2 regions of the Mesorhizobium sp. M0184 genome follow, and region 1 is predicted to be linked to the other one. Evidence: riboswitches for the same ligand, from Rfam matches in the RefSeq annotation. Region 1 holds a riboswitch; the other holds the start of a gene.
What was found. Region 1 has a riboswitch for S-adenosylmethionine ahead of NKJ23_RS31085 (O-succinylhomoserine sulfhydrylase). Riboswitches for the same ligand answer to the same signal wherever they lie in the genome.
Positions count from the first base shown of each region.

Region 1 (3,404 bases):
GCTGCCGGTGCCGCCCGACGCCGAATGGCCGAAACCCGGGTCGAAGAAACCGGCATAGTGGACGCGGAACTCGCCGACCAGCGGGTCGAAAGGCGTCATTTCGGCGGCGTAGAGTGGCGGCACATGCACCGCCTCGCGCGACACCAGGATATAGAATTCGTCCGGATCGAGCACCAGCTCGCCGGCACCGCTCTTGTAGAGCGGCTCCCAGAAATCGACGACATCCTGCGCGGCGCGCTTGTCGACGTCGACCAGGCCGGTGTGGTGCTTGCCGCGATAGCCGACCAGCCCGTCCTTGTCGCCGTCGAGGTCGATCGATAGCGCGATGCCCCCGCCTGAGATGTTGGGTGGTTCGGTGGCGACCAACATTTCGGCGCGGTGCAACTCGTGCAGCTCGTTTTCCGACAAGAGCGCATTGCCGGTGCGGAACCTGATCTGCGACAGCCGCGAGCCGGTCCGCACGACGATCGGGAAAGTGCGCGGGCTGACCTCCAGGTAGAGCGGGCCTTCATAGCCGGCGGCGATCTTGTCGAACTCGTGGCCGCGGTCGGTCATTACCCGGGTGAAGATATCGAGCCGTCCGGTCGAGCTTTTCGGGTTGGCGGAGGCGGAAATATGGGCGGGCAGCGCCAGGCCTTCGAGCAGCGGCACGATGTAGACGCAGCCGGTTTCCAGCACGGCACCTTCGGCGAGGTTGATCTCGTGCAGCTTCAGCCGGTCGAGCTTGTCGGCAACCCTGTGGTCCGGGCCGGGCAAGAAGGAAGCACGCACCCGCCAGGCCTTGTCGCCGAGCCTGAGGTCAAGGCTGGCCGGCTGGATCTGATCGGCATCGAGCGTGCGCGGCGATTTCAGCGCGCCCGTCTGGAACAGCGCGGAAATATCCTGATCGGGAAGAATGCCTGTCTGCCGCAAGGGTCTGGCTCCGTTCGAACGCCGGGCGAGGTCTTGTTCTGTCGCAGGTCCGACCGTGGACGCCTTTGGCACCTGCTTGGTACAACCCTCTTAATCATGCCGGCAATTGACGCAAGCGTGGCGCGGGTCTAAAGCTCGTTATCCCGTGGTGATTTGGCCGGTCGGCTTGCAGCCACGTTAAACAAGTCGCTAAAGGACCGTCGGGCCGCAAGGCCATATGGACCGGTTGCGACTTTCGCGACCGGTTTTTTGTTGTTTGGACCAATTTTGGTGTTTGGATAGAATGATGACCAAGAAGCGCGACTGGAAGCCTCAGACCGCACTCGTGCATGCCGGAACGCTGCGTTCCGGCTTCGGCGAGACCTCCGAGGCGATGTATCTCACCCAAGGCTATGTCTACGAGACGGCGCAAGCGGCGGAGGCCCGCTTCAAGGGCGAGGAGCCGGGCTTCATCTATTCGCGCTATGCCAATCCGACGGTCGACATGTTTGAGAAACGCATGTGCGCGCTGGAAGGAGCCGAAGACGCGCGCGCCACGGCATCCGGCATGGCGGCGGTGACGGCAGCACTGCTGTGCAGCGCCAAGGCGGGCGACCATATCGTGGCGGCGCGCGCGCTGTTCGGCTCCTGCCGCTGGGTGGTCGAGACGCTGGCGCCGAAATACGGCATTGAGGCAACGCTGGTCGACGGCACCGACATCGCCAATTGGGAAAAGGCGGTCAAGCCCAACACCAAACTGTTTTTCCTGGAAAGCCCTACCAATCCAACGCTGGAGGTAGTCGACATTGCCGCCGTCGCGGCACTTGCCAATTCGATCGGCGCCAGGCTGATCGTCGACAATGTCTTCGCTACGCCCTTGCAGCAGAAACCCCTGCAGCTCGGCGCCCACATCGTCGTCTATTCGGCCACGAAGCATATTGACGGCCAGGGGCGCTGTCTTGGCGGCATCGTTCTGTCGGACAAGAAATGGATCGACGAGAACCTGCATGACTATTTCCGCCACACCGGCCCAAGCCTCTCGCCCTTCAATGCCTGGACGCTGCTGAAAGGCCTGGAGACGCTGCCGCTACGCGTACGCCAGCAGACGGAAAGTGCCGGCCGCATCGCGGATTTCCTCGCCGAGTGCCCGCAAATCGCCCGCGTCATCTATCCCGGCCGCGCCGACCACCCGCAAGCGGCCGTGGTCAAGAAGCAGATGTCGGGCGGCTCGACGCTGATTTGCCTCGATGTGAAGGGCGGCAAGCAGGCGGCCTTTGCCTTCCAGAACGCACTCGACGTCGTGCTGATTTCCAACAATCTCGGCGACGCCAAGAGCCTGATCACCCATCCGGCGACGACCACACACAAGAACTTGACCGATGAAGCCCGCGCCGAGCTCGGCATCGGACCGGGAACGCTCAGGCTGTCAGTCGGCCTTGAGGACGCCGACGACCTGCTCGAAGACATCGAGCAGGCACTGAGAGTTGCCGGATAAGGGCCTGGCCGAACAGAGGCGAGCGGGGACGCGCCGATCAGGCGCCGGACGGGGTCTCTTCCAGCTCCGCGACGGCCTTGGTCTGGATAGTCATCACATTGCCGCGCCAGTCGACGGCGCCGCTCAGCCATCCGCGCGCCCAAATGGCGGGAAGCATCAGGTCTCGCGCCATCATCGCCAGGATGGTGCGCAGCGACAGGTGCCATCCCTTGGCCGAGGCCAAGGCGCATTCCGGCAGGTAGGCCGCGACCAGCACGGCGATGGCGGTTGCCGGCAGGCTGACGCCGGCGTCAGCCGCCGCGATCAGCGCAAGCACCAGCGGCGGCGCTGCGCCGATCAAGATCTCGGGGGCGAAGAACAGCGCGAAGGTGACGCGGCGCAGCCGCGCCCAGCGCGCCTGCCGCGACCAGATCTCGCCAAACGTGCGCCGGCCGAGCGGCTGTTCGAAGGGCGAGGCGACAAGATTGACCCGCAGTCCGAACCCGTTGACCAGCTTGGTCGCGGCGGCGTCTTCGGCGATCTCGGCAGCAAGCGCGCAGATGCCGCCATTGGCGTCGAGCATCGGCTTATTCCACAACATGCTCTTGCCCTGCGCGAAGCCGAGGCCGAGCGCCTCTCCGGCGTACTGCCAGCGTGCCTGCAGCGTGTTGAGAAAGGCGCATTCGACCTCCCCCCAGAAGCCGTCCGGCCGCGAGCCGATCGGCGTCGAGCAGACGAGGCCGGTGTCGTGCCGCCACGCCGCCATCAGGTGCTGGACGTAGTCGCTCGGCATAAGCACGTTGGAATCGGCAAGGATGACCCAGCTATAATGCGCCGCTTCCCAACCCTTCACGCAATTATTGAGTTTTGGATTGCCGCTGATGCGGTCGTCACCGACTAGAAGGCGGGCGCGAATAGCTGGAAAGCGCGCCATTGCGGCGGTGATCGGCTTGACCACCGGGTCGTCGGCATGGGCAACGCAGAAGATGAGTTCGTAACGCGGCCAGTCGAGTGAGAAGGCGCGCTCCAGCGTCTCTTC
Region 1 is NZ_JAMYSZ010000043.1:33,617-37,020, forward strand. Features, by position in the region: gene NKJ23_RS31080 (2'-deoxycytidine 5'-triphosphate deaminase) at 1-912, opposite strand, end outside; SAM riboswitch at 1,048-1,125, shown strand; gene NKJ23_RS31085 (O-succinylhomoserine sulfhydrylase) at 1,196-2,386, shown strand; gene NKJ23_RS31090 (glycosyltransferase) at 2,424-3,404, opposite strand, start outside.

Region 2 (3,404 bases), on a different contig from region 1:
CGCCCGAGCGGCCGAGGCGATGAAGCCTTTGATGGCGGCGAACAGTTCCGGCTCGTCGAGCAGAAAGGCGTCGTGGCCGCGGTCGGTCTCGATCTCGACGAACGAGACCGAAGCGCCGGCCGCGTTCAGCGCGTGCACGACCGAGCGGCTCTCCTCGGTCGGGAACAGCCAGTCGCTGGTGAACGAAACCAGGCAGAAGCGCGTCTTGGTGCCGGCGAAGGCATCGGCCAACCGGCCGCCATGGTCGGCGGCGAGATCGAAATAGTCCATCGCGCGGGTCATGTAGAGATAGGAGTTGGCATCGAAGCGATCGACGAAGGTCATGCCCTGATGGCGCAGATAGCTCTCGATCTGGAAGTCGGCATCGAAACCGAAGGTCAGCGCTTCTCGGTCCTGCAGGTTGCGGCCGAACTTGCGGTGCAGCGCTGCTTCCGACAGATAGGTGATGTGGGCGGCCATGCGCGCCACCGCCAGCCCCTTTTCCGGCCGCTTGCCATGCTCGAAATATTTGCCGCCGTGCCAGTCCGGGTCGGCCATCACCGCCTGCCTGCCGACCTCGTGGAAAGCGATGTTCTGCGAGGAATGGCGGGCGCCGGTGGCGATCGGCAGCGCCGAGAAGACGCGCTCGGGATAGCTGGAGGCCCATTGCAGCACCTGCATGCCGCCCATCGAGCCGCCAAGCACGCTGAACAGCTGTTCGATGCCGAAATGCTCGACCAGCATCAGCTGCGCCCGCACCATGTCGCGGATGGTGATGATCGGCAGGTCGAGCCCGTAAGGCTTGGCTGTGGCGGGACTTGTCGAGGCGGGGCCGGTGGATCCGAGGCAGCCGCCGATGACGTTTGACGAGATGACGAAGAAACGGTCGGTGTCGATGATCTTGCCGGGGCCGATCAGCACCTCCCACCAGCCCGGCTTGCCGGTCACCGGATTGGTGTTGGCGACATGCTGGTCGCCGGTCAGCGCATGGCAGACGAGGATGGCGTTGGAACGCGCGTCGTTGAGCGTGCCATAGGTCTGGTAGGCGATCTGGAACGGCGACAGCAGCGTGCCGGCGTCGAGCTTGAGCGGCTTGTCGGCGCCGAAACGCAACACCGGGCTCGACGGCTGGTCGGCCTCGTTGTTGGTTTTTCGAGCGCGCAAAGCGACCATTACATCTCCTTGCCCGGCCTTCCGTTGTCCGCCGGTCCGGGCAACAGCCAGTCAGGGCAACAAAAAACCGGCCATGCCTTCGCAAAGCCGGTTACAAGATGCAAACGGCCCTTTAGCAAGTTGTTTAACGTGGCTGCAAGCCGACCGGCCAAATCACCACGGAACTGTCGATGCTCTTCTATGACTCGCGCGTGGGTTCGTCAACGGCAAGTTCTTGATCCCGAATTGCCGCCCCTCGACATTCCGGGCCACGGCTTGTATTTCCGCTGCGGCCTCCGGATGGAGGCACTCTCGACGGATTTCATGAAATGAGCCAGACACCGGATCAGACACGTCCAAGGCCCCGCGCCGGCATCATGGACATCGAAGCCTATGTGCCCGGCAAGAGCGCGGCGCCTGAAGGTGTCGCCAAGGTCCATAAATTGTCGGCGAACGAGAACCCGCTCGGTCCTTCGCCAAAGGCGATAGAGGCCGCGCGCGCGGTCGCCGACAAGCTCGCGGTCTATCCCGACGGCAGCGCCAGGCGCCTGAGGGAAGCGATCGCCGAGGTGCACGGGCTCAACCCGGCGAACATCGTCTGCTCCAACGGCTCCGACGAGATTCTGGGCCTGCTGGCGCAGACCTATCTCGCACCCGGCGACGAAGCCATCATCACCGAACACGGCTTCATGGTCTACAAGATCTACATACAGTCGGCCGGTGCCGTCCCGGTAACGGTCAAGGAGACCGATGAACGCGCCGACATCGATGCGATCCTCGCCGCGGTGACGCCGGCTACCCGGATCATCTTCCTTGCCAATCCAAACAATCCAACCGGCACCTACGTGCCGTTCCAGGAGGTGCGCCGCCTGCATGCCGGCCTGCCGCGAAACGTGCTTCTGGTGCTGGATGCAGCTTACGCCGAATATGTCCGGCGAAACGATTATGAAGCCGGCGTCGAGTTGGTGGGCAGCGCGGAAAACGTGGTCATGACCCGCACTTTTTCCAAATTGGGCCTGGGCGGGGCGCGGATCGGCTGGATGTATGCGCCAATGCACGTCATCGACGCGATCAACCGCGTGCGCGGGCCTTTCAACGTCAATGCGACGGCAATCGAGGCCGGCATCGCGGCGATCCACGACCGCGCCCATATCGAACGCAGCGTGGCGCACAACGAGACCTGGCTGGCATGGCTGAGCGAGCAACTAAGCTGGCTCGGGCTGCGGGTGACACCGAGCGTCGGCAATTTCATCCTCATCCACTTTCCCGAGGACAAAAAGCATTCGGCGGCGGCCGCCGACGACTACCTCAGTGCGCGCGGCTACATATTGCGGCGCGTTTCCGGCTACGGTTTTTCGAACGCGCTGCGCATGAGCATCGGCACCGAAGAGGCCAATCGCGGCGTTGTCGCAGCACTCGCGACATTCATGAAAAGCTAGAACACCATGACCTCACCGATGTTCGAAAAGATCGCGCTGGTCGGCATCGGCCTGATCGGCTCGTCGCTGGCCCGCGTCATCCGCCGTGAGGGACTCGCCGGCCAAGTCGCGATTTCGACGCGCAGCGACGCGACGCTGGCACGCGCGAGCCAACTCGGCCTTGGCGACACCTATACGACGGATGCGAAAGAGGCGGTTCGCGATGCTGATCTGGTTATCGTCTCGGTGCCGGTCGGCTCTTCAGGCACGGTCGCCGCAGAGATCGCGCCGGCGCTGAAGAAGGGCGCCATCCTCACCGATGTCGGCTCGACCAAGGCCTCGGTGATCGCGCAGATGCAGCCGCACGTGCCTGATGGCGTGCACTTCATCCCCGGCCATCCTTTGGCCGGCACCGAAAAATCGGGACCGGACGCCGGTTTTGCCGAACTGTTCGAGAACCGCTGGTGCATTTTCACGCCGCTGCCCGGCACCGATCCCGCAGCACTGGAAAAGCTCTCGGAATTCTGGCGCCGCTGCGGCTCCAACATCGACACGATGGACCCGCAGCATCACGACATGACGCTGGCCATCGTTTCGCACCTGCCGCATATCATCGCTTACAACATCGTCGGTACCGCCGACGATCTGGAGTCGGTGACCAAGTCCGAGGTCATCAAATACTCGGCTTCCGGCTTTCGCGACTTCACCCGTCTCGCGGCGTCCGACCCGACCATGTGGCGCGACGTCTGCCTGCACAACAAGGACGCCATTCTCGAAATGCTGGCGCGGTTTTCCGAGGATCTGTCCTCGCTGCAGCGGGCGATCCGCTGGGGCGACGGCGAAAAACTGTTCGAC
Region 2 is NZ_JAMYSZ010000001.1:271,974-275,377, reverse strand. Features, by position in the region: gene metX (homoserine O-acetyltransferase MetX) at 1-1,152, opposite strand, end outside; SAM riboswitch at 1,245-1,322, opposite strand; gene hisC (histidinol-phosphate transaminase) at 1,461-2,570, shown strand; gene NKJ23_RS01370 (prephenate/arogenate dehydrogenase family protein) at 2,577-3,404, shown strand, end outside.
Region 2: linked by a shared signal. The riboswitch ahead of metX (homoserine O-acetyltransferase MetX) and the one ahead of NKJ23_RS31085 (O-succinylhomoserine sulfhydrylase) in region 1 are both predicted to bind S-adenosylmethionine.